Regions from separate parts of the Arthrobacter sp. zg-Y1116 genome, predicted to be linked through region 2. Evidence: predicted binding sites of a transcription regulator. Region 2 holds the regulator's gene; the other holds the start of a gene.

Region 1 (14,829 bases), on a different contig from region 2:
GCCCAGTGCAAAGGTTGGACTTATTAATAGCGAATTACTACTTTGACCCTTGTTTTTTAGCAATTCAGGCTGTAAATTTCAGCGCCCGCGGGTCGAATTAACGTCGGAAGGAGCCGCCCCGTTGCGGGGACGGCTCCTTCCGTGATTCTTCTGGCTTGTGTTTGGGCGGGTTGACGCAGTTAGAGCGCCGGGCCCTGGCCGGCGTTGCCCTGCCACAGCGCATCAAACGGTGCGTTGGAGGAAACGCGGTTGCGGATACCTTCCGTGACGAACGCCTTCGCCGTCTTTGCCGCTTCCAGAGGCGTGGCCCCCTTGCCCAGTTCAGCAGTGATAGCCGCAGCGAGGGTGCAACCGGCACCGCTGACAGCTACCTCGCCTACCTTGGGTGCCCGCAGGACCTCCATGGTTTCGCCGTCGTAGAAGACGTCGACGGCGTCGTCGCCTTCCAGCCGGACTCCGCCCTTGGCCAGCACTACGGCTCCGCTGGCTTCATGGATGCGGCGGGCTGCTTCCTGCAGGTCTTCCACGGTCTCAATGGAATCCATGCCGGACAGGGACATGGACTCGAAGTGGTTGGGGGTGACGAAGGTGGCCAGCGGGAGGATCTGGGCCTTGAGCGCCTTGTCGGTATCCAGTGCCGCGCCGGGTTCCTGGCCCTTGCAGATGAGCACCGGGTCCAGCACGAGGTTCTTCCAGTCCTGGGCCTGCAGCGCCTTGGCAACGACGTCGATGGTTGCCGGGGTGCCGAGCATGCCGATCTTGACCGTGTCGAGGTCATAGGCGGTCATGATGGCTTCGAGCTGGTCGGTGATGACCTGCGGGTCCACCGGGACGAACCGGTGGTTCCAGGAGTTGTTGGGATCGAAGGACACGATGCAGGTCAGGGCGGTGATGCCGTAGACGCCGAGTTCCTGGAAGGTCTTCAGGTCGGCCTGGGCGCCGGCGCCGCCGGTGGCTTCGGAACCTGCGATGGTGAGCGTGACGGCCGGAGCTGAGGGCGCAGAAGAGGGTGTGTTTGCAGACATGGCTCCATCTTCCACCCAAAACGGCGGAACCGGCCACCCTTGTAAGACGCGCTGTTACGGCGCGCCGCCGTCGTGCCCCAGCGGCGCTGCGGGCTAACCGTCCCGGCGGACGCCTCGGAGCAGGCGGACTACGTCCTCCATGATGTTCCGGACCACCGGGAGCCGGGACAGGATCACGAGTTTGGCCACCAGCGGGGCCAGATTCGCGGCCAGCCGGTGGGACCTGCGCTGTCCGGGGGAGCGGTCATACACCCAGAAGAAGGTGATCCCCATATGCATCAGCCAGAGCAGTTCGGGCAGGTCGTCGCGGATAGCCACGGGCGGCTGCGGCCGGGCGGTCGACACCGCCTGCCGGAACATCGCGATGGATTTCCCCCGCCCGACGGCGTCGTCCTCCCGGCGGTTCGGTGACATGGCGTCGCGCAGGAAATGCGCGCCGAAGGCGTGGTACGGCTCCATGGTTGTCAGGCCGGTGGACAGAATGACCGCCAGGTTTTCGCCCAGGTTGTGGCCCTCGCGGATCTGCGGCAGCGCAAGGGAGCGGTGTTCATCCTGGAGGGACCGGTAAAGCTCGTGGAGGAGGTCATCCTTGGAACGGAAATAGTAGTAGGCGTTGCCTACCGAAAGGTTTGCCTCCTGTGCGACAGCGCGCATGGTGGTCTTTTCGTAGCCCTGTGAGGCGAAGAGGCGCAGCGCGGTGTCGATGAGGAGCCGGCGCGTCTGTTCGCTCTTGGCGGTGACGGCCAATGATGCTCCCTTTGCAGTATTTTCAGCGTTTAGTAGACCATTTTTTTGAACGTGTTCAAAATCGGGTGCGCGGCAGGAGCGGACCGGGCGTGGCAGAATGGATGCGGCCCTGCGGGGCTGCCCGGGGCAGCGGGCACAGTGCTAATACAGCCGGCGAAAGCCAGGCGAACCACTAACCGAACGGAAATGCCATGAACGCACAGCCACGGACAGCTGTGAAAAACGCTGCAGCCTACGCCTCCCGCGGGAGCTCCCAGTACGACCTGATCCTCACCCTGATGTGCGTGGTCATCGTCATTTCGAATATCGGTGCCTCCAAGGGCGTACAGTTTTCCCTTCCCGGCGGCTGGGACATTGTCACCGACGGCGGTTTCTTCCTCTTCCCGCTCGCGTACATTCTCGGCGACGTGGTGAGCGAGGTCTACGGTTTCAAAGCCGCCCGCCGCGCCATCTTCACCGGCTTTGCGATGGCACTTCTCGCCGTCGCCAGTTTTGCCTTAATCATTGCGCTGCCGGGGTTCAATGACGCCTACGGGCTGGAGAAGCAGGCTGCACTGGAAGTAGCTCTCGGTCCGGTCTGGCAGATTGTCCTGGCGAGCCTGCTGGGGTTCCTGGCCGGCCAACTGCTGAACTCGATGGTGCTGGTGCGGATGAAGGAGCGGTTCCGCGAGAAGGCACTGGCCGGACGGTTGATGCTGTCCACCGGTGTGGGGGAGTTTGCGGACACCCTGATTTTCTGTGCCATTGCGGCTCCGGTCATCGGGATTACCGACGCCGGCGGGTTCTTCAACTACGTCCTGTTCGGCTTCCTCTACAAGACGCTCATTGAGTACCTTTTTGTGCCGGTCACGGCCCTGGTCATCCGGGTCATCAAGAAGCGCGAACCCAGCTACGTGGAGCCGGTGCTGGAGCCTGTCGCGGCGTAGGGGCGGGGGCCGGGTTCGGTGCTCCCCGTCACTGCCGCGATTCGGCGCGGCGTCCGCTGCTCCGCCGCGTCCCCATGAACATCAGAAGCGGCCCGAGGACGAGGGAAATGGCGACGGTGATGATCGCTTGGGAGGGTGGCTTCCATGCCGCCACCACTACCAGCGCCAGCAGCAGGGAGAGCGTAACGAGGATCTGGATGGTCCATCCAACATTGCCGTGCCCGCGCCGCACTACAGGATTCCCCTGCTTTTCCGCCATGCTGACCCCTTCGAATAGCCGTTGCAAGACCGCCAGGCCTCCGCTCCGAGCCTAGCGGCAACGGGCCCTACCGTGCGGGGAAACGCCAATCAGGTCACCGGGCGAAATCCCTGCCCAGGTGTGCAAAGGTGGGGGAACGCCAGAGCTTCACTTCCCCCGTACGGCAGGAGACAAACATGAGCAATCCAGTCCCGAACCCCGGTGCCAAGGCAGTAGATGAAAATCTTGCCGGAACCGCGGAGGAATTCAACGACGAAGTCACCAAGGCAATGATCGAAGACGCCCAGGAGAAGGATTCGAGCCCCGGAGACGAGGAGCGGGATGCCCAGCCCGCCTTGGAAGAGGATGAATCGACCCAGGCTAAGCCGGACAATTCCTAGCCGGCTTGGCTCTCTGCAGAACCACTGGAACTCGGCACATCGCACGCAAGGATTACAGCGGTAGGTAGACCAGCTACTTACCGCTGTAGTACTTGCCCAGGACCTCCGCCTTGAAATCGAAGAACGTGCCGTCGTCGATGGACAGCCGGGCATCGTCAACGAGCTTCACGGTGAAGCGTTCATTGTGGATGGAAATCAGCGTGTGGCTGACCATCTCGTTGGACTTGAACAGGTGCTGGATGTAGGCGCGGGTGTAATGGGTGCAGGTATAGCAGTCGCAGCCCTCCACCAACGGCCCGAAGTCCCGCTTGAACTTGGCATTGGAGAGGTTCTTACGGCCGTACGGCGTGTAGAACGCCGAATTCCTGGCTACCCGGGTGGGAGAAACGCAGTCGAAGGTGTCGGCGCCGTTTTCGATGGCGGTGAAAATGTCATCCGGCTCGGAAATCCCCAACAGGTGGCGGGGCTTATTCTCCGGAAGCTCCTCCGTGCACCACCGGACAATGGTGCCGAGGTTTTCCTTTTCGAACGCCCCGCCCAGTCCGAAGCCGTCAAAGTCCATGGCACCGAGATCCCGGGCTGCCTTACGCCGCAGGTCTTCGTACTGCGCGCCCTGCAGCACCCCGAACAGGGCCTGGTAGGGCTTGTCGGAGCGTTCCTCGGTCAGCCGCTGGTGCTCGGCAAGGCACCGCAGGGCCCAAAGCCGGGTGCGTTCCAGCGACATTTCCTGATATCCGCGGGAATTCATGAGCGTGGTCAGCTCATCAAAGGCGAACATGATGTCGGCACCGATTTTGTGCTGCACCTGCATCGAGATTTCCGGGCTGAAGCGATGCTTGTCGCCGTTCAGATGGGACTTGAACCAGACGCCGTCGTCGTCGATATGTGCCAGGCGTTCCTTGCCGGGCGCGACGTCGTCGTCCGACCCGGTGGCGTGCGTGGTGCCGTCGGCATTCATGTTGATGACCTTCTTGAAGCCCGCACCCAGGCTCATCACCTGGAATCCGCCCGAGTCGGTGAAGGTGGGGCCGGACCAGTTCATGAACTTTCCCAGACCGCCGGCTTCATCGAGGATGTCCGGGCCGGGCTGCAGATACAGGTGATAGGCATTCGCCAATACGGCCTGGGCGCCGAGCTCCGCGACCGACTCGGGGAGCACAGCCTTGACCGTGGCCTTGGTACCTACCGCGATGAACGCCGGAGTGGCGATCTCGCCGTGCGGCGTGGAGATGGTGCCGGTGCGGCCCTGAAAGCCGCCGCCGTTCGCCTCGACTCGCTGTTCGGCCGCTGCAGGGGCGGTTTCGCGCAGGCGCTTACCGAGGGTGAAGGAAAAGGCTGAGGAAGACACCCCTCCATTTTGCCTTACTCCGCGCCGGCCTTCCGCCGGGCCTGGCCGCTGGGAGATGCACCACATTTATATCTGCTGGTGCTTTCCCGGGGATAGGTTGGATTGGCGGAATTCAACCGACCATGCACCCGGCCGCCGGAATATCCCCGCACCCCCGATGCCTACGGCACGAAAGGCAGAGGCCACCCGCGTTGACGCACCTGCAGGAAATGTTCAGGATCGCTCCGGCACACAACGACCACCACGCGGCCATCCGCTGCGCCATCGGAGTGGGAGTTCCGCTTCTCCTGCTGCTTTTCCTGGGGCGGATCGACCTGGCCATTTTCGCCACGTTCGGTGCCTTCACCGGGATCTACGGCCGGAACGAACCGCACCGCCAGCGACTGGGCCACCAGGGCCGCGCCGGGACACTTATGCTGGCCGTCATCCTGGCGGCAGCGCTGTGCGCCCGCCTGGACCTGGATGACTGGGGAACCGTCATCGGCACCACGGCAGTAGCCGGTTTCGGCACCATTGCCACGGGCTTTTGGCGGCTGCGCCCGGTCGGCTCCCTGTTCCATATCTTCGCCTTCGCCGCCATATCCTCCGTCCCGAACCATCCTCCGCTCTGGCAGGGGATGCTCACCGCAGTCCTCACGGTGGCCTTCTCCATCCTGCTGGGCCTGTCCGGGATGCTCGTGCAGAAGTACCGCACGGAATGGAAACCACCGGAACGCCTGCGCTTCACGCCGGCCCAGCGCCGCCTCATCTACATTGACGGGCTGCAGTATGCGGTGGCCGCAGTGGTGGCAGGATCCATCGCCACCCTGCTGGGCATCGGCCACAACTACTGGGCCATGGTCGCGGCGACCGTTCCGCTGATCGGCGCGACAGTACGCCACCGGGTCCACCGCGGCCTGCAGCGCATCCTGGGCACGTTCGGCGGCCTATTGCTGACGGCGCTGATCCTGCTTCCGGGCCTGGAGCCCTGGCAGATGGTCCTGGTCATTGCCGCTTGCCAGTTCGGGGCGGAGATGTTCATCGCCCGGCAATACGCACTGGCCCAGGTGGTGGTCACGCCGCTGGCGCTGGTCAGCACGGAGCTGGCGCACCCGAGCAACCCGATGGAGCTGCTGCGGGACCGCGGCATTGAAACGCTGATCGGCGCCGTCGTCGGCATGGCCGTGGTGGTGGCCGTCCATGTCCGGCAAAAGCAGCTGCAGCAAAAGAAGCGGAAGTCCGCCTAGCCGCGCACGGCAATCAGCTCGGTGCGGATGCGCCGGTCCAGCTCCGCGTCGGACAGCGTCTGCGAACCGCCGTGGGAGCGCAGGTAGAGCAGGGCGTTCAGGCGCAGGACCCGCCATTCCCGTTCGCTGGCATCTTTTCCGGCCTCGGCAGCCCGGTGGATTTCGCGGTCGTACAGGTTGGGTTCGTTCAGCTGGCGCTGCAGCAGCTCGGCAGCCAGCTTGGCCTTCATCGGGTCGGTCTCGGATGTGTCCGCAGCACGCACAGCATGGCTGTACGCCGCCGCGCTCTCGGCGTCGCCGGCCTCATGGGTGATGTGCGCCGCCAGGGCCAAAGCGCCCTGGATCCAGTTCCAACGGCCAAAGTTCCCGTCAAAGGGGAGCCCGGTGATGACGTTGCAGACCCTCAGGGCGTTTTCAGCATCACCGAGATCGATGTAGAGAATGTGGGCCAAATCTCGGACATCCTGCAGGTGGCTGCCGGATTTCACGTTCAAACCACGGTCCAGGCGCGCTGCAATCTCCTGTACGGCTGAGTTTTCCGGGTGGGCGGCCGCGGCGTCGGCAATGATTTCGGCCGCGTTGTCTTCCTCCGAAGGCACCTGTCGAACAGCATCCGACGGCGCACCTTCGGGAGCCGGAGCCTGTACCCGGACGGCTGATCCGTAGGCCAGCCGGAGCGAAGTCCCGTCGTCCAATTTAGCGAGCACCAGCGCGGGAACACCGAAATCATCGGCCTCCACACTGGTTCCGGCTACCGGAGCCAGTGGTTCTGCAGCACCCTCACCCGGGACAAGGATCTGTCCGGGGGCAAGCAGTTCCGCGTTGACCCGGAACGCGTACGTTTCCGGCAGGCTCTCAGACATGGCGATTCCTTCGTGGTTGGACCTCGGCTCCCCAGAACCTCCAGTATATAAAGCTTGTCAGCTGCGACTTTTTCAGCGGCCCCAGCCGGCCGAGGCCAGTGCCTGGCGCAGCAGGTCTCCGCGGCCGCCGGAGAATTCGGCGTAGATCGCGGGGCTGAGTGCTTCGTCCGGAGTCAGCCAGGACAGTTCCAGTGCGTCCTGGCGGGGATTGCACTCACCGGTCACGGGAATCAGATAGGCAAGCGCCACGGCGTGCTGGCGTTCATCCGTCAGCCCGCTCTGCGAAGGGGAGGGGAAATACTCGGCGACGGCGAACGGCACCAGGGTGGGCGGCAGCTGCGGCAGCGCCATCGGCCCCAGATCCTTCTCCAGGTTGCGCAGCAGGGCCCCGCGGATGGTTTCGCGGTACAGCACCCGGCCCGAAACGAAGGAACGTACCATCTGGCCTTCCGGCGTCGCCTGCAGCAGCAGCCCAACCTCGGTGACGTAGCCCAGCGGGTCGCACCGCACGGGCACCGCCTCGACGTAAACCATGGGCAGGCGCTGCCTGGCCTCGTAGAGATCTTCCTCGGAGAGCCAGCCTGGATACGGGTCAGGAGTACGAACGTTCATAGCAGTGTTCTACCCCAAAGGTGCCGTGCCCGTCACACGGCACGCTACGCTTCGGCCATCGGCTGAACCGGCCCGGACCCTTTCAGCCCGGCGGGTGCATCCCTAGACTTGGGCTATGACACGGGACCTCCCGGAGCTTCTCCTGCCGGATGCCGGGGCCTGGCGGGAGTGGCTGGAGCACAATTACGGGTTATCCGTCGGCGTCCGCCTGGTGCTGGGGAAGAAGGGCGGAAGCGTCACCCGGTTGACGTATCGCGAGGCCCTTCAGGAAGCACTCTGTTTCGGCTGGATCGATGCGCAGGCTGACCGGCGCGACGAGCAAAGCTACCTGCAGCGGTTTCAGCCGCGCGGTCCGCGCAGTAACTGGTCGCTGCGGAACGTTGGCTACATCAACCGGCTGGAAGCGGAAGGCAGAATGCATCCGGCCGGACGGGACGCCGTTCTCAGCGCGAAGGTGGACGGCCGCTGGGATGCCGCCTACGCCGGATCGGCAACAGCGGAAATCCCGGAGGACCTTCGGGCGGCCATCGCCGCCGTTCCCGCAGCCCAGGAAATGTTCGACGTGCTGACATCGCAGAACCGCTTCGCCATGTACATCCGGCTCAAAGGCCTCAAGACGCAGGCAACCCGCGAGCGCTGGATCGCGGACTATGTGCAGATGCTCAGCGAACACCGCGCGCCCTATCCGCAGAAACGGAAGCCGTCACCTCCGTCAGCGGTGGGGCAGGCGCCTAACGCCTAGCCGCCGCGGCTTGGCTTCCTCGGTTCAACCGGGGCCCCATCCGTCCACCAGAACCGCCCCCAGGAGGTCCACATGTGCCGACTCTTTGGTATGCATGCCGGGAAGGATCCGGTCCGGGCAACGTTCTGGCTGCTCACGGCCCCGGACAGCCTGGCCCAGCAGAGCCGTAAGGAAGCGGACGGCTTCGGGATCGGAACGTTTGCCCCCGACGGCAGCCCGGTGGTCGATAAAGCGCCCATCGCTGCGTATCAGGATGTGCAGTACGCCCAGGAGGCCCGGGAACTGGAAAGCACCACCTTCCTGGCGCACGTGCGTTACGCCAGCACCGGCGGGGACACGGACGTCAACACGCACCCCTTTGAGCAGGACAACCGTCTCCTGGCCCACAACGGGGTGGTGGAGGACCTGGACAAGCTCGATGACCGGCTGCGCCAGTTGGAGATGTACCACCTGGTCAAGGGGGAGACGGACAGCGAGCGGGTCTTCGCCCTTATCACCGGCGCAGCGAGGGTGAACGGCGGAGACGTTTCGGCTGCGATTGCATCAACGCTGACCTGGATTGCGCAGAACCTGCGGCTGTACGCGGTGAACATCATCCTCACCACCGCCACCGAGCTGTGGGCCGTGCGCTACCCGGACACCCATCCGCTGTACGTCCTGCAGCAGGGGCCGGGCGGTCCGGTGGGGGAGAAGCGGAGCAGCCGGATCAGCGTCCACAGTGACCAGATACGCGAGGAGAAGCGGCCGGAAGTGCTGGTGGCAACCGAAAAGATGGATGCCAACCCGAATTGGCGGCTGCTGGACTCCGGCGAAATGCTGCATGTGGACAGCGACCTCAATGTCCTGCGCACGTTTCCGCTCCCGCAGCACCCGCAGCACCTGATCACGCTGGCGGATCTGGACCCGGCAGCGGCGGCGTCGCAGCACCCGCTCAAGACGGGCTGATGCTGTGCCTCAGGTGAGGTCCGCCCCGGCCCGCTGCACCCGCGCCGACGCTTCGAGGACCATCCAGGCCTGAAGCTGGGTGGAAAGCCCGACGGCGGAGCCGCCCGGGTAGGATACGGCGGCCGGTACCAGCGGCTTGGCGGAGAAGAGGATCCAGTCCGCCCGTTTGCTCCGGCCCTCCCACAGTGCCGTCGCCGTGGCTTCCACCAGCGCGGCCGCCGTCCGGCGGGACGGTTCCGGCAGGGCGGGGGACACGGCGGCCTGGGCCAGGTAGCGCGCCAGGATGCCGGTGAAAAGACCGCCGTCGCCGGTGCCGTGGGTGCGCAGCACGCGCGAGGTGCCGCCGTCGTCGGTCAGGTGGGTGTCGACGGCGCGCACCAGTTCCGCAGCGCGGGTGAGGTTGGCACTGCCGCCGAGCTCGAGCAGGGCACCCAGGACAGGCCCCTGGTTGTAAGTGAACACGGTGCTCTCCAGCTGCGGACGGCCCCGGACCACCTTGACCCCGTCCAGATACAGTCCGGTTTCCGGATCCAGCACGGTGGCGTTGAGCCAATCCACCAGCTCCTGCGCCCGGTCCCGTGATCCGGTGCGGACAAAATGCAGGGCAGCCGGAGCGGTGGCCGGGGTGTTCTTGAAGTTGCGGTCCTTGTTCCAGTAGATGCCGCCGCCCAGTTCCGGGGTGTGGGCGGACTCCAGCGCCGTGTTCAGGGTGGAGAGGATTTTCCGGTAGGGGCGCTGCCGGTCCCGCGCTCCCGACAACGAGTTCAGGCGGCCGACGGCCAGGGCCAGCCACGCCATGTCGTCATAGAAACGGTTGGTGTAGTGCATCCGGTTCCGCAGTCCGATGGTCCGCACCAGCGCCGGTGCCAGGTCCGCAGCCGAGGGATGCTCCGGTCCGCGGAACGGCGTGCCGGTGCGGCGTTCGCGCAGGCCGGCGTCGATCAGGGCATCGAGGTAGTGTGCCTGCCACCAGTAATGCCAGGGCTGGCGCAGCTGCTGCAGCAGCGAGGCCGGGCGGCTGGTGGCAGCCAGATGGGTCCCGGGCAACCCGGCAAACGAACGGCCAAACGCGGCGCTCACGGTGCGCGCGGCGGTCTCGGCGCGGTCGTCGGAATCCTCGTAGAGCATGCGCCAACCCTATGCCAGCCGCCGAAGATGCGGCACCGGCCAACGCACAGTAGGCTCGGATACTGCCGGTGTGACATAGACGACACTGCCGGTGAGCAAATCTGCCAGGAGGAACGCATGGACATCGCAGGCGCATCAGCCATAGTCACAGGGGGAGCGTCCGGACTCGGGCGGGCCACGGCGCGGAGGCTGTACGACGCCGGCGCCTCCGTGGTGTTGGTGGACCTGCCGCAGTCCGAGGGCCTTGCCTATGCAGCGGAACTCGGCGACAACGCCCGGTTCGTCCCCGGTGACGTCACCAACCCGGAACAGATGCAGGCCGCCGTCGAAGCAGCCATGGCTGCAGGACCGCTCCGGGTGGCCGTGAACTGCGCGGGTATCGCAACACCGGGCAAGGTGCTGGGCCGCGACGGCGTCCTTGCGCTGGAGGACTTTGCCCGCGTGGTCAGCGTGAACCTGATCGGCACCTTCAATGTCACCCGGCTCGCCGCCGCTGCCATGGCCGAAACCGATCCGGTCACCGCCAACGGGACCGAGGAACGCGGCGTCATCATCAACACCGCCTCCGTTGCCGCCTTTGACGGCCAGATCGGCCAGCCCGCCTACTCCGCCTCCAAGGGCGGCGTGGCCGCCATGACGCTCCCGCTGGCGCGTGAGCTGGCCCGGCACCTGATCCGGGTGGTCACCATCGCGCCGGGAATCTTCGAAACACCCATGATGGCGGGACTGCCGCAGGCCGCCCAGGATTCCCTGGCCGCACAGGTGCCGCACCCTTCGCGCCTGGGCCGGGCCACGGAATACGCCTCCCTGGCAGCCCACATCATTGAAAACCAGATGCTCAACGGCGAGACCATCCGCTTGGACGGCGCCATCCGGATGGGACCGCGCTGACCTTCATGAGCTCCTCCGCACCACTGCACCAACTGCCCGACGCCGATTTCTACGGTTTCGAAGACCTGCTCAGCGACACCGAGAAAGCCAAGCTTGCCGAACTGCGGCGCTTCCTCGCCGAGGAAGTGCTGCCGCACGCCGTGGACTGGTGGAACGAGGCGCGTTTCCCCTCCGACCTCCTGCCGAAGCTGGCACAGCTGGAACTTTCCACGCCTGTCCAGCAGGGCTACTCGCCGCTGTTCGCAGGCCTGGTGATCGCGGAAATGACGCGCGCCGACACCTCGCTCGCCACGTTCTTCATGGTCCACCATGACCTGTTTGTCGAAGCGCTGCATGTCTTTGGCTCCGAGGAGCAGAAGTCCCGGCTGCTCGACGACGCCCGTGCGCTGCGGATTACCGGTGCCTTCGCGCTGACCGAGCCGGAACACGGCTCCGATGTTGCCGGCGGCATGTCCACCACCGCCGTGCGCGACGGCGACACATGGGTGCTGAACGGTGCCAAACGCTGGATCGGCAACGGCACGTTCTGCGACTACATGGTCCTGTGGGCGCGGGAACCGGAAACCGGACACACCCGCGGTTTCCTGCTCGACGCGAACCTGCCCGGAGTAACCCGGACCCGGATCGAGAACAAGACCGCGCTGCGAACGGTGCAGAACGCGGACATTGTGCTGACTGACGTCCGGGTGCCCGCCGCTGACCTGCTCGCCGGCGTGGAAAGCTTCGACGACACCAAGCAGCTGCTGCAGGGATCCCGGATCATGGTCGGCTGGCAGGCGGTGGGAGCCCAGCTGGCCGCGTTCGACGTCGCCCGCGCGTACGCCGTCGAACGCCTGCAGTTCGGCCGCCCGCTGGCAGCCTTCCAGCTGATCCAGCAGCAGCTGGTGCAGATCCTCGGCAATGCGGTGGCCAGCACCGGAATGCTGGCCCGGGTTACCGAGCTCGAACACGGTGGCTACCCCGTACCCGGTAACGAAGCGCCCGTCGCCGGCACAGCCTCCGGGGATATGGCGCGGGCCGCCCTGGCGAAGTCCTACGCCAGTGCCAGGATGCGCGAAAGCGTGGCACTGGGCCGCAGCATCCTCGGCGGCAACGGGATTGTCACCGACTACCGGATGGCCAAGATCTTCGCCGACGCCGAGGCCATCTACACGTATGAAGGCACCTATGAGATCAACACGCTGATTGTCGGGCGGGACATCACCGGGGTATCGGCCCTGCGTTAGGGGTCTTCGCTGGATCCTGCGGGGTGGGGTCTGCTGCGTGCGTCGGGGTGGGTCCCCGTGGGGCCTGGAACGGCGGCAACGAAATTTCCGCGCTCGCAGAGCTCGCGGGAAATATTAAAGCCGCCTTATCCAGGCCCCTCCGGAGCCCCGGTTGGTGCAGGCAGCAGCGGAGCCCCGGCGTGCCGCCTTCGTCCAGACGCTTCGGTTTGTGCAGATCCCTTCGGTTTGTCGGGTTCCCCGCGTTGCGCGGCGCAGGGATTGCAACAAACCGCAGGGTTTCCGCCTGCGGGGTGGCTGAAAGGAGCCGGGCCGAACGCTGAACCGGTTAACTCGGGTGTTTGGCCCGTAAGGTCGCTCCGAAGCGATCCGGTTTTGCTCCGTTATGGGAAAAACCTGCCGGTTTGGGAAATCCCTGCCGCTGCGCAGCGGAGCGTTTTCCCAAACCGGCAGCAAATTCCCAAACCAGGCGGAAATCGCACGGCCGCTGGCCGAAAGGCTTGCCCGGGAAGCAGGGGCCCCAGTCCTGCGTGCCGAAGTGCCTTTGCCGCAGGCCGTTTCCGGGCGTTTCCCTACGATTTGTCCGAATCCCTTCGGTTTGTCGGGTTCCCCGCTTCGCGCGGCGCAGGGATCGACACAAACCCCAGGGATTGCCCCAAACCGCAGGGTTTCCCACCCCGGGTGGTTGCCCGCCCCGGGTGGTTGCCCGCCCCGGCGCAGAGGGAGCTGGCTGGCCGGGATAGAACCGGGCCAGAGTGTTGATTTCCACGGTTTCGAGGCCTGCACTTGGCGCTGACGGCCGGGCACCATTTGCTGCCCGGCGGAACGGCCGGGTGGCATGCCGCCCTCAGGATCAGTAGGCTTACTAAATGGGCCGCAGGAACAGCGGCCCGGTTCACCGGACGTGAAAGGCATGGTTTATGACCGAGCAGAGCATTCCCGATCCCGAGCTGGGCGACGATCCGGTTCTCGCCGACGACGTCGCCGCTGTGGCCACTCCGGACGAGCTGACGGTGGTGTCCGAAGACGAGCTGCTGGAGCAGGATGAGCTGGTGGACGCTGAAGACCTCACGTACCCCGGGGCAGCAGAAGACAACCCGGACAACTGGCAGGAAGACCCGCTGATCCGCGAGGAAGCACCGCTGAACGAACCCGGTGAGCTCTCCGATCAGACCCTCCGCGACGAGACCGCCGAAGAGCGCTTCCTGAACGGGGACACGCAGATTCCGCCGGAAGCACCGACCATCGGCGAGGCCGCCAACGACGTCGACTTCGGCGATCCGACGGTAGGCGACGAAGACGCCAGCGATGACCCCGCACACCGCGGCGGCGACCCGCTTGCCGATTTCAACCCGGACGACGTCTAAGCCGACGACGCCCCAGGCAACGGCGCATACGTTCATGGGGTCCGGCGAGAGTGGTCTACGGACTGCCCGCCGGGCCCCATGCCTGTGCCCGGCTCCTGCCCGTAACGGACGGGGTGCTGGTCCGGTGATGGACGGCGTCGCAGGCACCCCCGGCATCCGCACTAGGCTGGATCCATGCCTTCTTTCCGCGTCCAGTTGAATATTCTCGGACTGAAGCCGGGCAATCCGCCCGAGGCCGTCATGGAAACGGCCGTCGCCGCCCTGGGGGCCGCCCACCACGTGGAGGCAAACCAGCTGGATATCGTCTCCGGGGTTCCGCGGATCACGCTGCGTTTCACCGTCCCGGACGATGAATGGTCCGTGGAAAACTCACGGGCCCGCCGCGCCGCCATCAACATGCGTGCCGCAGTGGAAGAAGTAGCGAACGGGCAGGACCTGCGTGTGCTCCGGCGGATGCGCGGACGCTGGACGGTGTTGTAGGAGGACCTGCTGTAAAAGGACGGCCCTAGGCGCCGGGGAAAGCGTCCAAGGAAAGCCGGCTGCGGTACTCCACCGGCAGGCGGGTCAGCGGATCGGTGAACTGCACGGACCGCGCCAGCAGCTGCAGCGGCCGGGAATAGTCGTCCGGCGCCTGGGGCAGCAGCTCCGGGTAGAACGAATCATTCAGGATGCCGATGCCCTGCGATGCCATGTGCACCCGCAGCTGATGGGTCTTCCCCGTATGCGGCAGCAGCCGGTACCGGCCCAGCCCGCCGCTGGTCTCCATCAGCTCGATCCGGGTCTCCGCATTGGGTTCGCCCTCGACCTCCTGGGCCAGCAGGTAGGTGCGGGATTTGATCATCCGGCTGCGGACAATCCGCGGCAGGTCGAGGTCCTCCCGCACCGGAGCCACCGCTTCGTACTCCTTGCTGATCCGGCGCTTCTCGAAGAGGGTCTGGTACTTGCCCCGGGTCTCGGGGTTGGTGGAGAACAGCAGCACGCCGGCGGTCATGCGGTCCAGGCGGTGCATGGGAATCAGGTCCGGAATCCCCAATTGGACCCGCAGCCGCACCAGGGCCGACTCGGCCACGTACATGCCGCCCGGCGTCGTCGGCAGGAAATGCGGCTTGTCCACCACCAGCAGGTCCTCATCCTGGTGCAGGATGCC
Region 2 (14,829 bases):
ACCGTGCGTATCGCGTTCAACCGGCCGGAGGTCCGCAATGCCTTCCGTCCGGGCACCGTGGACGAGCTGTACCGGGCCATGGACCACGCCCGGATGACGCCCGACGTCGCCACCGTCCTGCTCACCGGCAACGGCCCCTCCCCCAAGGACGGCGGCCACTCCTTCTGCTCCGGCGGGGACCAGCGGATCCGCGGCCGAGACGGGTACCGGTACGCCGAGGGAGAAACAAAGGAAACCATCGACCCGGCGCGCGCCGGCCGGCTGCACATCCTGGAAGTGCAGCGCCTGATGCGCACCATGCCCAAGGTGGTCATCAGTGTCGTGAACGGCTGGGCAGCCGGCGGCGGCCACAGCCTGCACGTGGTCTCGGACCTGACCATCGCCTCGCGCCAGCACGGCAAGTTCAAGCAGACCGACGCGACCGTGGGCAGCTTCGACGCCGGTTACGGCTCGGCGCTCCTGGCCCGGCAGATCGGGCAGAAAAAGGCCCGCGAGATCTTCTTCCTCGCCCGGGAGTACTCCGCCGAGGAGATGGTGGCCATGGGCGCCGTCAACGAAGCCGTAGACCACGCGGACCTCGAAAAGGTCGCCCTGGAATACGCCGCAGACATTGCCCGGCAGTCGCCGCAGGCCATCCGGATGCTCAAGTTCGCCTTCAACCTGGCCGACGACGGCCTGGCCGGGCAGCAGGTCTTTGCCGGCGAGGCGACGCGGCTGGCCTACATGACGGACGAGGCGGTGGAGGGCAAGGAAGCATTCCTTGCCAAACGCGACCCGGACTGGTCCTCGTTCCCCTACTACTTCTAGGACCCCCTTGGAACTGCTCCCAGTCCTGATTACCCCCGGCTTCGACGCCGGCATGCTCCTCTCCCCGCTTGCCGATGCCTTGGCCGGTGAAGGCCCCGCGGTGGCGCCGCACACCGATCCGGACCAGACGTTCGAGGGCGAACTGCCCAATGACGACATTGCCCTGGTGGTGAGCACCTCCGGCTCCACCGGCACCCCGAAGCAGACCATGCTCAGCACGGACGCGCTGGCTGCGTCCTCGATGGCCACCGCCATGGCCCTGAAGGCGGACGGGCAGTGGCTGGCGGCCCTGCCGGTCAACTACATTGCCGGCATCCAGGTCCTGGTCCGCTCCCTGTACGCCGGGACGCAGCCGGTCTTCATGGACCTGTCCGTGCCGTTCAGCGCCGAGGTGTTCACCCGCGCCGCCGAGGACATGACAGACCGCAACCGCTTCACCTCGCTGGTGCCCACCCAGCTCCACCGCCTGCTGCAGGATCCGGCGCCGGAAACCCTGCGCGTACTGCGCCGGTTCAACGCCATCCTGCTCGGCGGCGCTCCGGCCGGCGCTCCCCTGCTGGAAAAGGCCCGCGGCTACGGGCTGAACATTGTGACCACATACGGGATGAGCGAAACCTGCGGCGGGTGCGTTTACGACGGCGTGCCGCTGCCCGGCGTCGACGTCATCCGGTGGGAGGGGCGCCTCTGGATTGCCGGTGACGTCCTTTCGGACGGGTACATGGGCCGGCCGGACCTGACCGAGGACCGTTTCCGGTTCAACTCCGGACGCCGCTGGTTCCGCACGGATGACACCGGCACAGTGGATGACGCCGGCAGGGTCACCGTCTCCGGCAGGCTGGACGACGTCATTGTCAGCGGCGGGATCAAGGTCTCCGCGCAGGCCGTGGCCGAGGCAGTGGAGACGGTTGCCGGCGTCGACCAGGCCTTTGTGCTGGGCCTGGACGACGCCGAATGGGGCTCCCGGGTGGGCGCCGCCGTCGTGGGCAGCGTGGACCCCGAACTGATCCGAGATGCCGTCCGCTCCCGGCTGGGCGCCGCTGCCGTCCCGAAGGTGGTCCTGCTGCTTGAATCCCTGCCCTTGCTGCCCAACGGCAAGGCGGACCGCATGACGCTGCTGCGGCTGCTGGCCGCCGCGCGGCACTGACCCGTCTTTTACGCACCTGTCTCAACTCAAGAACTAAGGAACAACACCGTGGCTACAGCCGCCCAATGGTTAGAAGGCGCCCGCCCCAGGACGCTGCCGATGGCAATCGCGCCGGTCATTATCGGATCCGCCGCCGCGTACGACCTCGGGGGTTTCTCTCCCGTCCGTGCCGTCCTGGCCGCCCTGATTGCCGTACTGCTGCAGGTGGGCGTGAACTACGCGAACGATTATTCGGACGGCATCCGCGGCACGGATGACAACCGGGTGGGGCCGCTGCGGCTGACCGGTTCCCGGCTGGCGTCCCCGAAGCAGGTCAAGTACGCGGCGTTCGGTTGCTTCGCCGCCGCCATGCTGGCGGGAGTGGCCCTCGTGGTCCTGGCCGGCACGCCGTACCTGATCCTCGTGGGCATCGGCTGCGTTGCCGCTGCCTGGGGCTACACCGGCGGGAAGAACCCCTACGGCTACCGGGGGCTGGGCGACATCTTCGTCTTTGTGTTCTTCGGACTGGTGGCCACGCTGGGCACCACCTACACGCAGGCGCTGGAAATCAACACAGCCTCGGTGCTGGGCGCCATCGGCACCGGCCTGATCGCCATGGCCCTGCTGATGGCCAACAACGTCCGGGACATCCCCACGGACCGGGTGGCCGGCAAGCGGACCCTCGCCGTGCGGCTGGGCGACGGTGCGGCACGGATCAGCTACGTGATGATGCTGGCCCTGGCGCTGCTGCTGCCGCTCTTCATCGCGGGCAGCTACCCGTGGATCCTGCTGGTGCTGCTGCTCATTCCGGCGTGCATCCTGCCCTGCGGGCTGATGCTCACGGGTAAAAAGGGTTCCAGCCTGATCCCGGTCCTGAAGCACACCGGTCTGATCAACCTCGGCTTCAGCGTGCTCTACGGCGCCGGACTCGTCCTCACGCGGCTGCTGGCCTAGGTTTACCGCGTCGCCGCGGCAGGCTAGGCGTCGCGGCGGCGGTCGTTGTCGATCTGCACGTCCGGGTTCTCGGCCACCAAGGTGTCCTCCGCCGCGGAATCATCCAGTTCGCCGCGGTTGCGCTTGGGTGCACGTTCCTCGGTGAAGCGCCGCTGTACCGTACGGGCCGCTTCGTCCCGCATATCGCGGGCAAACAGGTAGGTCACGCACCAGGCCAGGACGGCGGCGGCAAGCGCCGAGAGCAGGAGGCCGAGTTGCAGCACCATGCAGATCACGAAGAAGACGGCCACCAAACCCAGGCGGAGAGCAGTAAATTTCCAGAAAGCCACGCCTTCATTCTAGGCGCTCGGCGTCCCCGGTGTTCCTTCCGTCCATCCGACGCCACGGACCGTGCCCTCCACTACAATGTCCGTATGCCCCGTCTTGTCTTGTTCGGCGTCATCATCGTCGCTGCCGTGATCATTTACGCCGTTATCGACTGCCTCATGTCCCGGGCAAACGAGGTGCGCAGCATCTCCAAGGTGTCCTGGATGTTCACCATCGTCCTCATTCCGGTCCTGGGCGCAGTGCTTTGGTTCCTGTTCGGCCGGCCCTCCGCCGGGCCCGGCCCGCGCGAGCCGCGGCGCCCCTCGGCGCCCGACGACGATCCGGAGTTCCTGCGCAATCTCGAGGTCCGGCGCCGCCAGGCACAGAAGGAAGCCGAGCTGCGGGCCCGGGAGGCCGCGCTGCGGGCCAAGGAAGAAGGCAGGGACAAACAGAACGACGACGGCAAGCCCGGCGCCTGAGGCCCCTGCAGCAACTTCGCAGCCATAGCTGCACATAAAAAGACCCGTTCCGGATGTCCCGGAACGGGTCTTTCCATGCCTGCGGGGCCGGGCAGCCAAGCCCTTGTGGGCTGGACCCGGGTTGAGTTAGACGCCGGAGTAGCTGTGCAGGCCGGAGAAGAACATGTTGACGATCGTGAAGTTGAAGACCACGCAGAGGTAGCCGACGATCGACAGCCAGGCGGAACGGGTTCCGGTCCAGCCGCGGGTGGCACGGGCGTGCAGGTAGCCTGCGTAGACCACCCAGATAACGAAGGTCCAGACTTCCTTGGTGTCCCAGCCCCAGTACCGGCCCCACGCCTGTTCGGCCCAGATGGAGCCGGCCATGAGGGTGAAGGTCCACAATACGAAAGCCACTGCGTTGATGCGGTAGGACAGGTTTTCCAGGCTCTGCGCGGAGGGCACGATGCGCATGAACGGCAGACGTTCCTTGCGGCCGGAGCGGATCCGGGTTTCGCGGTCCGCCTGCAGGAGCTGCAGGACGGACATGGCGAACGTCAGCGTGAACAGTGCGGACGCAATCACGGCAACCGAAACGTGGATGATCAGCCAGTAGCTCTGCAGCGCGGGAACCAGGTGCGCCACCGGCGTCGGGAACCCGATGGTGGCGGCCATCATCATAACCAGCACCAGGCCCACCACCACGGTGCCGAGGAAGCGCAGGTCCCGGCGGGTCAGCACCAGCAGGAACACCACGGCCACCACCAGGGCGCCCGTAGTGCAGAACTCGTACATGTTGCCCCAGGGAACCCGGTGCGCGGCCATGCCGCGGGTGATGACGCCGGCCGCGTGGACGGCTGCGGCCAGCACGGTCAGGGCAACGCCTACCCGGGCTGCGTTGCGCCGCGGACCGGTGTAGCCCATGGCGCTGTCAGCGGTCTGTGCCTCGCGGCTGCCGTCGGCATCCCAGTCCCGGGCGAAGCCGTTGCCGGAGCCGGCGGGAACGGCTTCACGCACGGCGGTCTTCTGTTCCAGCCGGCTCTCCACCGCCCGGATGGTCTTGCTGCTCTTTGCCAGGTCCCACGCGAACGCCAGGAAGGCGACCGTGTAGGCGAACGCCGCCAGCAGCATAAAGCGCTCACTGTAAAGGGCGAGGGTGTAATCGATGGAGGGCATTACTGGTCCTTACCTGGATTTTCTGCGGCATTGCTGTCCGCCGTTGCGTTTGCGGAGACGGTGGCCCGTCCAACATTCTGTCCTTCTGCGTCCTGCCGTGCCAACCACTTCTCCGCGAACAGTCCGCGGAGCGCAGCTGCTTCACTGGTCAGCCGGGGATCTTCGCCCCGGGCCAGCAGCCCGTATTCGACCATGACCCGTCCGTCGGGATGCTGGCCTGCCCGCACCCAGACCCGCCGACGTGCCAGGAACAGCGAGGCAGCCAGACCGGACAGGGAGAGCACGGCAAACACCAGGACGCCGGTCTTTCCCGGATCGTAGTGGATGTCCAGGGCGGCGTACCGTTTGAGGCCGTCGAAGGTGATGGATCCCTTGCCGTCGGGGAGTTCGTAGGTCTGGTTGGCGCCCAGCACAATGCCGCCGGCGTCGAGGTCGCGGTTGTTCAGCGGGGTCAGGTCTTCGGTTTCCAGCACGTAGACGTTGGAGGGCACACCTTCGTCCAGCCCCAGGTCGCCGTAGTAGGAGTTGAGGTTCAGCTGGGGGTTGATCGGATCCGGGTCGCCGGAGTAGCTGACTCCGGCTTCGTCGATCATGGCGGTGGGCAGGAAGAATCCGACGAAGCCGAGCTGGTCCGGCTTGGCGTCCGGGGCCTTGATCACGGCAAGGGAGGTGTACATGGCGTCGGTGGGAACGGCCACGACCGGGCCTTCCAGCGCCACGTTGCCCTCGCCGTCGCGCACGGTCACTACCGGGGCGTAGCCGTTGCCCACCAGGTACACCCGGGTGCCGCCCAGCGTCAGGGGCGAGTTGACCTTCAGGACCTGTTCCTCGGGCTCGGCCTCGGGGTCTTCTTTCACGGTCACGTTCGCCGTGAAGTCCAGGGGCTGTCCGTAGTGGGTCTCGGATTCGCGGTCGAACTCGATCTGGAAGTCGTCCAGTGTCAGCGAATAGGGGCTCAGCTGGGCTTCGGTGAAGTTGGAGCCGGGCGTGAAGGTGTCGTAGCTGACGAGGGTGTTGACGAAGGACTCCCCCTCCACCACGATCTTCTGTCCGCTGTAGCCGAACAACCCGCCCAGAGCCACGCAGGCCAGGACGCCGATCAGGCTGGTGTGGAACACCAGGTTGCCCAGTTCCTTGGCGAAGCCCCGTTCGGCTCCGACGGAGGGTCGGTCGCCGTCCGCGTCCCGGACATCCACACGGTAACCGCGGCGGCGCAGGATCTTCGCGGCGTCGCGCACGGCTTCGGCCGGCGTCATAGACATCGACGCCGGAACCGTCAGCGTGCCGTATTCGGGCATCCGGGAGAGACGGCTCGGGGTGCGCGGAGGCTTGGAACGCATGGCCTTGAAGTGGGCCTTGGCCCGGGGAATCACGCAGCCGATCAGCGAGATGAACAGCAGCAGGTAGATCGCCGAGAACCAGACGGAGGAATACACGTCGAAAAGCTGGAAGCGGTCCAGCCAGGGCCCGGTTTCGGGATTGTCCTTGATGTACTGCGTGACTACCGAGGGATCGGCGGGGCGCTGCGGAAACAGTGATCCGGGCACGGCGGCGACGGCGAGCAGCAGCAGCAGGAACAGCGCCGTCTTCATGCTGGTCAGCTGGTTCCAGGCCCAGCGCAGCGTGCCAAGCAGCCCCAGGGCGGGCAGCGCAACGTCATCCCGGCGTCCCTTGGCAGGGCGGGGGTTGGACGGGCGGGGCGTTGTTGCTTTGTCTGTCACGTCATCCGGTCCCGGGGTCAAGGTGTTCTCATTGGTCGTCTGTTCTTCACTGGGTTTCGGCATCAGATCGGCAGGGTCACGTTACCCAACCAACCTTGGAGCTGGTTGATCCACTGGTTCCAGACTCCGCTGACCATCAACAGGCCCAGGGCAATCAGCATGCCGCCCCCGAAACGCTGCAGGGCCAGCCGGTGCCGGCGGAAGACGCCAAGGGCTCCCATGCCGCGGCGGAACCCGACGGCAATGAGCAGGAAAGGCAGCCCCAGTCCGAGGCAGTACACGAAGGTCAGCAGGGCTCCCTTTGCGGCACTGGCGTCGCTGCCGGAGAAGGAAAGCAGCTGGACTGCCGAAAGCGTGGGGCCGATGCACGGTGCCCAGCCCAGCCCGAAGGTGATGCCGAGCACCGGAGCTCCCCAGAGCCCGGCCGGCGGCTTGGCTTCGATCTTGCGGTCCCGCTGGAACCAGCTCATGCCGCCCATAAACACGATGCCCAGCAGGATCACAACGAGGCCGAGGACCTGCGAGATCCACGCCTGTTCGGAGCCTTTCAACCACGCACCCAGCTGTCCGATTCCGGCGCCCAGGGCCACGAAGACCACGGAGAAGCCGAGCACGAACAATCCAATGCCGGCGAACATCCGTCCCCGCCGCTGCTTTTGCAGGTCGACGCCGGTCAACCCGGTGACATAGCCGAGGTAGCCCGGAACCAGGGGCAGCACACAGGGGGAAAGGAAGGATACGAGGCCTGCGAGGGCAGCCACGGGGATAGCCAGCAGGACGGACCCGTTCAGGACGGTGTCGGCAAAGGTATTGGCGGTGGACTCGGTCACCGGGGCCACGACGGCAGTAAGGAAGGACACTGTCCCTACGCTGCCAGCGAGTCGCTGATCAGGGCCTTCAAGGTGCCCTTGTCTGCCAGTCCGAGGATGCGGGCAGCCACGCGGCCCTGCCGGTCCAGCACCAGCGTGGTGGGTACGGCCGACGGCGGAACGAAGTTGGTCATGGCCAGCAGCACGCCGCCGTCCTTGTCCCGGAAACTGGGGTACGGAATGTTGAAGTTCCGTTCGAAGGCTTCCGCGGTGGCCTTCTCGTCCCGGATATTCACGCCGTAGAAGCGGGCACCGGCACCGGCGAACTCATCGTGCAGCTCCACCAGGTCCGGGGCTTCCTTCCGGCACGGGGCGCAGGCCGCGTACCAGAAGTTGAGTACGACGACGTCGCCCGCCCAGTCGGCGGAGGTAACCTCGGTGCCGTCGAACAGGGAACCGGAGAACTGCACCGCTTCGCCGCGTTCGGCGGCGTCGTATTCAGTGACGGAGCCGTCTCCGGCAATGTAGTTCTTGTTGTCTCCAGCGTTGGCCTGCTCGGCCAGGGGGTCATCCGTGGAACAGCCGGCGGCAGCTGCGGCAAAGGGGACGGCGAGGGCCAGCCCGGCACCGAGCCGAAGGAAGGAACGGCGTCCAAGGGCTTCCGGCTCAGCAGGGCGTGTGCGGTTCTTCAAGGATTTCCAGCTTTCATCGCGGCAGGGAGGAGCCACTTCTACAACGCGTAGTAATTCTATTATGCTCCCGGAACATTTGCTGCACCGGGAAGGAGGTCCGCGCTGGGCTCGGCGTAGCGCACGCCGGTGAGTACGGCACCGTCGAACTCCAGGGTGGTGACGGAGGTCAATGTGCACTCGCGCTGGCGGGGGTCATGCCAGAGCTTCCGCCCCTCGGCGGCGAGCCGGGTGACCCAGATCGGCAGCTGGTGGCTGACCAAAACGGCTTCGGCATCATCTCCGCCGAGTTCCACGGCGCGCATCCGCGCATCATCAACGGCGGACATCACACGGGCAACCTGCTTGGCGTACGGCTCCCCCCAGGAAGGCCGCATGGGATTGCGCAGGAGCGGCCAGTAGCGCGGATTGCGCAGCTGGCTCTTGATGCGGGACATACCCTCAAAGCGGTTTTCCGCCTCAATAATCCGCTCGTCCGTGGCGATCTCCAGGTTCAGTCCGGCCGCCAGCGGGGCGGCGGTCTCTTGGGCCCGGGTCAGCGGCGAAGCAACCAGGTAGACCAGGTTGGCCCCCTTGCTGCGCTCTTCGATGAAGTGTTCCGCCACCCGGTCCGCCATCTGGCGCCCGAGGTCGGACAAATGGAACTCCGGAAGGCGTCCGTAAAGGACCTTGTCCGGATTGAAGACTTCACCGTGGCGCACGAGGTGTATGGATGAGCGGGACATGTGTCCCAGTTTCGCAGAGTTGGAGCCGTCAGCTAAATCTTCGAAATCGACAGGCCCATTTCACTTGAACCTTTAACCAAACCGTGCAACACTGTATGCAAATGCATGAAAGTGCCGTCGGGGCCTCCCGGCAGCACCGCTACCAGAAGGAGCTCTCCATGATCCCCAGCGGCCTCACCACCGGAACCTGGAATTTCGACGCCTCCCACAGCGAAGTGGGCTTCACCGTCCGTCACGCCGGCATCAGCAAGGTCCGCGGCAACTTCGACAAGGTCGAGGCCACGCTCGTGGTCGGCGAGACCCTGGCTGACACCGTGGTAACTGCCGTCATTGCCGCTGACTCCTTCAACTCCAACGACGCCAACCGCGACGCCCACGTCAAGAGCGCGGACTTCTTCGACGTCGAGCAGTTCCCGGAGCTGACGTTCACTGCGACCGGAATTGAAAGCGCCGGCTCCACCTACAAGGTCACCGGCGACCTGACGATCAAGGGCATCACCCACTCCGTCGTCATGGACACGGAGTTCAACGGTGTGGCCGTGGATCCCTTCGGCGCCACCCGCTCCGGCTTCTCCGCCAGCACGGTGATCAGCCGCAAGGACTTCGACCTGACCTGGAACGCGGCACTGGAAACCGGAGGCGTCCTGGTGGGCGACAAGGTCACCATCAACGTCGACGCGGCCTTCGTAGCAGCCTAGACCCCCATATCCCCCCCACAGGGCGGCCCCGGACCCATTGGTCCGGGGCCGTTTTTTTGGGGCTGTTTTCCGGGGTGCGCTCCGGGGCCATCTTTCCGGGACCCCTGACCGTCCCGGCCCCACCGCGATACGCTGGATGTTTGGCTGCGGGGGCGCCCCGGCCACGCCGATGGCACCTTCGTCCAGCCGCTTCGAGACACCAACCAGCAAGCAGGCGGACATGAGCACACCAGAAAACACTCCCGAGCCAGGGCGCGAGCCCAACCACCCGACCAATCCGGACGGCCCCACCAGCCCCGCGGGTGCAGGCGGCGCTGCGAATCCCGATGGATTCACCCTTCCCGGATCCGGTCCCGGCTCCCGCCCGGAGCCGCAGTACGGCCAGTATGCCCCTGGCGGCCCCTACGACAAGTCCGGTCCCTCCGGCTACACCCAGCCCTCCGGCTACGCCCAGCCCTACTCCTATGCACCGCCGGTCAAACCGGCGAAGGGCCCTGCCCCTCGCGAGGTCATCATCGGATCCTGGTTGATCATTGCGGCAGGCGTGCTGAGCCTCATCAACAACATCATCACCTCCTTCAGCCTGCCGTCGATCATGACGTCCCAGGAGCAGGAGGCGTTCGCGGAAACCGGTTTGGACGAAGAAGGCGTGAGCTCCTTCCTCATTTCCTTTGGCATCGTCGTGGCCCTGATCGGCTTTGCAATCTACCTACTGATCGCGCTCTTTGTGCGGAGGGGGAAAAACTGGGCCCGCATTCTAGGCACCGTGTTTGCCGCCTTCTCCCTGATCGGCATCCTCACCATGCTGGGCGCTTACTTCACCTCACCACTGAGCCTGATTTCGCTGGCCTCCAGCCTCCTGGGAATTGCCGGGATCGTGATGCTGTATCTGCGGCCGTCCACCCCGTACTTCCGCAAGGCTCCGCTCTACCCCTACTGAGTTCGCAGAGTCCCGTCGGTTTCGGCGGGACTTTTCCCTTGCCGGATCGGGTTTCGCAGTGGAGGGGTCACACACCGGCCGTGCCCGCGTAGCGTTGTGTTCTCCTCCGGCGGCGAGTTGCTTCGCAAGGTGCCCCGGAGGTGCCGTTCCGCCGTGAAGGGGAGGACCATGGCAGCTCTGCTTCCTAACCCGCAACAACAAAAAACACGCATTCCCCTGCGCTATCTGCACCGGGCAGTCGATTCTCCGGAGTATGCAGGGGCCAACATCTTCATCCCGGAAGCACCGCTCCACCCCCCGACGGTATCCGGGGGCTCCACAGCAGGTTCCGATCCCGGCCGCGGCTCTCCGGACCGGGAGGAACTTACCTCCCCTGAACCCGGCTCATCCTCAGCGACCGGGGAGAATGGCAGCGGCCATGCCTTCTACCTCTGGCTCCGGGCCGGGCTCCAGGGTGTCGTCGCCTGGATTGGCAGCGGTATTCGCGGCACCTTTGCGTGGTTGGGCGCAGGCCTGCGTGGCATATCCGCCTGGCTTCGGGTCGGGGCGGTCGGGACCGTCGTCTGGCTCCGCATAGGAGTGCAGGGAGCCTACGCCTGGCTCCGCAGCTTGGTGCGCCGTGCGTCCACTCGGATCCAAGCCGCGGCGCAGGCCACCTCCAACCAAGCCCGAACGGGAGCCCGGGCCACCTCTGCCGGCGTCCGCACGGGGGTTGTTCGGGTCCGCGCGGGGGCACACGCCGTTTCGTTCCGGGTTCAAGCGGGGGCCCAGGCAACTTCTGCAGGTGTCCACGCCGGGGCGCATGCAACATCCGTTCAGGTCCAGGCCGGTGCCCATGCCACCAGCGCTGCGGTCCAGTCCGGGGCCAACCGTGTCGGCGCCGGAGCCCGTGCCGCCTCCGCATGGCTCCAAGCCGTGGCCCATGCCGTCTGGAACTGGATACTGGCCGCTGCACACGCAGCATCGGCGGCGACCCAATCCGCCGTACACGCGACGGTCGCAGGGGCGCGGGCTGCCGCCCATGCGGTGTCGGTGGCGGCCCAGACCGTTGCACGTTCCGTTTCGTCGGCCGCCCGCGCTGTCGCTGACGCCGTTGCGACGGCCGCCCGCACCACGGCGCACGCCGGTGCCGTGGTAGTTCGCACCATCGGAAATGCCATCTCCAATGCAGCCCGAACAACGGCGCACGCCATAGCCGTAGGTGGCCGCGCCGTCGCACGCTCCGTTTCGATGGCAGCCCGCACGACAGGGCACGCCACGGCCGTCGGTACCCGAACCACAGCGCGCGTCACAGCCGTCGGTGCCCGCGCCGTCGCACACACCACCTCCGTGGCAGCCCGCACCACAGGGCACGCCACAGCTGTCGGTGCCCGAACCACAGCGCACGCCACAGCCGTCGGTGCCCGAACCGCAGCGCGCGTCACAGCCGTCGGTGCCCGCGCCGTCGCACACACCACCTCAGTGGCAGCCCGCACCACAGGGCACGCGATAGCCGTGGTGGTGCGGGCCGTGCAACGCCGGCTGCCGGCGAAAACCGGCAACCCGGTTCCTGCCATTGCAGCCGCATTCGCGCTGATTTCAGGTGCGGGCCTGATCAATCTGTGGGGCACCCTTTCAACCGTTTCCCGGATGCCCGTACCTGATTCGCTGCCGCCTGCCCTTGCCCTCCTCGAGCGGTACGGAGTGACCGGCACCCACTATGCCAGGACGCTCGCGGCGATAGCGATCGCCTATGCCCTGGTGATCATGGGAACCGCCCTGCTGCTTGCGGTTGCCGTTCGGGACAAGCGGCGCTGGGCGCGGGTAGTCTCCGCGGTCCTTGCCGGCACCGCACTGTTCTACGCGATGAACGCAGGAACCGGCACCCAGTCTCTCGCTGCAGCCCTGGGTGTCGCAGGAGCCGCGATCACCTTCACCAAGGGAGCAGCCCCGTGGTTCCACCCGCGGGTACCCTCGGTGCAGCCATTCGGGCCACAACGGCACCAGGCAAAACCGCACCATCGTCTCGGGGACCAGGCGGAACCCCTGCAGCCGGATCCGGTCCTAGCGCGCCAGACGGGCCCGGGCGGCGATCTGCGAAACCTGTGAGCGCTGTGCGTGGTAGGCAAGGATCTGCAGTTCGGTCGCCATGTCCACTTTGCGGATCTGGACTTCTTCGGGCGCCTGCAGCACTACGGGAGCAAAGCTGAGGATGCTGGTAATCCCGGACTCCACGAGGCGGTCGCATAGATCCTGGGCAACCTCGGCGGGCACCGAAAGCACCGCCATGTTTGCCCCGGTCTTCGCGAGCACTGCTTCCAGCGAGTCCACCGGGCTGATCCTTAGCCAGCCCACCTCCTGGCCGATCACCATCGGGTCGGCGTCGAACAGTGCCACAACCTCGAAGCCCCTCGAGCCGAACCCGGGATAGCCTGCCAAGGCGCGGCCGAGGTTGCCGGCTCCTACTATGGCCACCCGCCAGTTCAATGTCAGGCCAAGAGCGGCGGAAATCTGTCCGCTGAGATACGGGACGTCGTATCCGACGCCGCGGGTCCCGTAGGACCCCAGGTAGGACAGATCCTTGCGCAGCTTGGGCGAATTGACGCCGGCGGCTTCAGCCAGCTCTTCAGAGGACACACGCTCTATCCCGTCGGCCAGCATGGCGGACAGCGCCCTCAAGTAGATGGTCAACCGCGCCAGTGACGCCGGCGGTATGTGCCGCCCTTCGCCCGCTGCGGCCGACGACGTTCCGGCCGCCTGGCCGCTGTTGGCCGTCCCGCCCTCCAGATCGGCTCGTTCCGACCGGACTTCCTCGGATGCCATCACGACCCCAGCAGACGCCGCAGCCGTGTTTCGTCGATTTTCCAGAAGTCCCGTTGGACGCCGTCGATGAACAACACCGGGATCTCCTCACCGAAACGGGCGGCGAGTTCCGGGTCTTCCTCCGCGCTGCGTTCCTGCCAGGGGATGCCAAGGTCCTCCCCCACGCGCCGGAGCACCAGGCGGGCGTCTTCGCACAAATGGCAGCCCGGCCGGGTAAGGAGGACGACTTCCGGTCCGACGGATTCACTCATATGTCCAAAATAGCCCCAATACGTCGGATTTCCGCGCTCAGGCCGGGTTTTGCGTAGACTCGGACCATGCCCCGAGCCACTGTAGTCCGAGCCACCGGAACCACAGACGCGGTGGGCAAACCTGGCGAAGCGGCCTTTTTCGACGTCGACAATACGCTCATGCGCGGTGCCAGCCTGTTCCATGTGGGCCGGAAGATGTACCAGCGGAAAGTCTTCACCATCCGTGAAGCAGCCGGCTTCGCGAGCAAGCAGCTGAGGTTCATGCTGCAGGGTGAAAACCTCAAGGACGTCCACTCGGTCCGCGACGCCGCCTTGGCCTTCGCGACCGGCCTCTCTTCGGAGGACGTGCGCACGCTGGGCGAAGAGGTCTACGACGAGATGATTGTCTCCAAGATCTGGCCCGGCACCCGGGCGCTGACCCAGCAGCATATGAAGTCCGGCAGGCCGGTTTGGCTGGTCACCGGAACGCCCATCGAAGTTGCTTCGGTTATCGCCAGCCGGCTCGATCTCACCGGCGCCCTCGGCACAGTCAGCGAGGTCGCCGACGGCATGTACACCGGGCGACTGGTGGGTGAGTTCCTGCATGGGCCGGCCAAGGCTGCCGGTGTCCGGGCGCTGGCCGAGAAGGAAGGCCTGGATCTGCAAAGCTGCTGGGCGTACAGCGATTCCTACAACGACGTTCCGCTGCTGAGTCTGGTGGGCCATCCGGTGGCGATCAATCCGGACGCGCGCCTGCGCCGTCATGCCCGTGAGCGCAACTGGCCCGTGTACGACTTCCGTTCAGGCCGCAGGGCGGCAACACTGGGCCTGAAGTCCGCAACCGTTGCCGGGGCTGCCTACGGGCTGTGGCGGGGGTTCTCCTGGGTGCGGGCCCGCTGACAGCCCGGCAGAGCTAGCCGCCCGGCTGCTTAAAAACCGGAGCCCGCCTATCCCTGGGGACTGGCGGGCTCTGCCTTAGCGGACCCGGCACTGCACATGCAGCGGGGCCCGCTGACAACGGTCGCTAAGAAGGATCTACTTCTTATTACGACGCTGGTGGCGGGTCTTGCGAAGCAGCTTGCGGTGCTTCTTCTTGGCCATACGCTTGCGGCGCTTCTTGATTACTGAACCCACAGAGTCCTCACAAACTTATTAGGAGTCACCGATTCCCTTCCCCTGTTGCCGTGGGCACAGGGGCTGGTTGCCGGTAGTTACTGGCTTTCGATTAAAACGTTCCTTAACAGGGTACAGCTTCGGGGCTGTGGAATTTGCCAGCCCGGAACAGCAGCCGGGAACGGTCCACTCCGTCGCTGTTATCTGAAGACGGATACCCGGGGCAGGGCTTAGGCAGTGTCTGTACGCCGGTCAATAACGGCGTCGCGGAGCACCTT

Evidence for each region. Region 2 encodes Rex, which represses fermentation and respiration genes when NADH is low (regulators of the CRP and FNR family bind a similar motif). Its sites were predicted from a motif close to CTTGTGAANNNNTTCACAAG; they were not measured.
Region 1: a site for Rex is predicted at 1,815-1,834, ahead of NNX34_RS15255 (queuosine precursor transporter). Genes of this name have one in related genera too.

Annotation. Positions count from the first base shown of each region.
Region 1 is NZ_JANFLR010000005.1:106,551-121,379, forward strand. Features, by position in the region: gene thiD (bifunctional hydroxymethylpyrimidine kinase/phosphomethylpyrimidine kinase) at 180-1,025, opposite strand; gene NNX34_RS15250 (TetR/AcrR family transcriptional regulator) at 1,119-1,772, opposite strand; gene NNX34_RS15255 (queuosine precursor transporter) at 1,964-2,698, shown strand; gene NNX34_RS15260 (hypothetical protein) at 2,727-2,957, opposite strand; gene NNX34_RS15265 (hypothetical protein) at 3,134-3,337, shown strand; gene tgt (tRNA guanosine(34) transglycosylase Tgt) at 3,411-4,685, opposite strand; gene NNX34_RS15275 (FUSC family protein) at 4,895-5,911, shown strand; gene NNX34_RS15280 (DUF6707 family protein) at 5,908-6,774, opposite strand; gene NNX34_RS15285 (NUDIX hydrolase family protein) at 6,847-7,386, opposite strand; gene NNX34_RS15290 (YdeI family protein) at 7,502-8,128, shown strand; gene NNX34_RS15295 (class II glutamine amidotransferase) at 8,201-9,073, shown strand; gene NNX34_RS15300 (glycoside hydrolase family 76 protein) at 9,083-10,201, opposite strand; gene NNX34_RS15305 (SDR family NAD(P)-dependent oxidoreductase) at 10,319-11,092, shown strand; gene NNX34_RS15310 (acyl-CoA dehydrogenase family protein) at 11,098-12,318, shown strand; gene NNX34_RS15315 (hypothetical protein) at 13,236-13,682, shown strand; gene NNX34_RS15320 (hypothetical protein) at 13,857-14,162, shown strand; gene NNX34_RS15325 (RluA family pseudouridine synthase) at 14,188-14,829, opposite strand, start outside.
Region 2 is NZ_JANFLR010000001.1:616,504-631,332, forward strand. Features, by position in the region: gene NNX34_RS02840 (1,4-dihydroxy-2-naphthoyl-CoA synthase) at 1-807, shown strand, start outside; gene NNX34_RS02845 (AMP-binding protein) at 815-1,951, shown strand; gene NNX34_RS02850 (1,4-dihydroxy-2-naphthoate polyprenyltransferase) at 2,000-2,884, shown strand; gene NNX34_RS02855 (DUF4229 domain-containing protein) at 2,908-3,213, opposite strand; gene NNX34_RS02860 (PLD nuclease N-terminal domain-containing protein) at 3,298-3,669, shown strand; gene ccsB (c-type cytochrome biogenesis protein CcsB) at 3,796-4,824, opposite strand; gene NNX34_RS02870 (cytochrome c biogenesis protein ResB) at 4,824-6,608, opposite strand; gene NNX34_RS02875 (cytochrome c biogenesis CcdA family protein) at 6,608-7,405, opposite strand; gene NNX34_RS02880 (TlpA family protein disulfide reductase) at 7,411-8,046, opposite strand; gene NNX34_RS02885 (histidine phosphatase family protein) at 8,106-8,768, opposite strand; gene NNX34_RS02890 (YceI family protein) at 8,927-9,466, shown strand; gene NNX34_RS02895 (hypothetical protein) at 9,687-10,406, shown strand; gene NNX34_RS02900 (hypothetical protein) at 10,575-12,494, shown strand; gene NNX34_RS02905 (redox-sensing transcriptional repressor Rex) at 12,450-13,208, opposite strand; gene NNX34_RS02910 (glutaredoxin family protein) at 13,208-13,459, opposite strand; gene NNX34_RS02915 (HAD family phosphatase) at 13,526-14,338, shown strand; gene NNX34_RS02920 (30S ribosomal protein bS22) at 14,474-14,572, opposite strand; gene NNX34_RS02925 (helix-turn-helix domain-containing protein) at 14,782-14,829, opposite strand, start outside.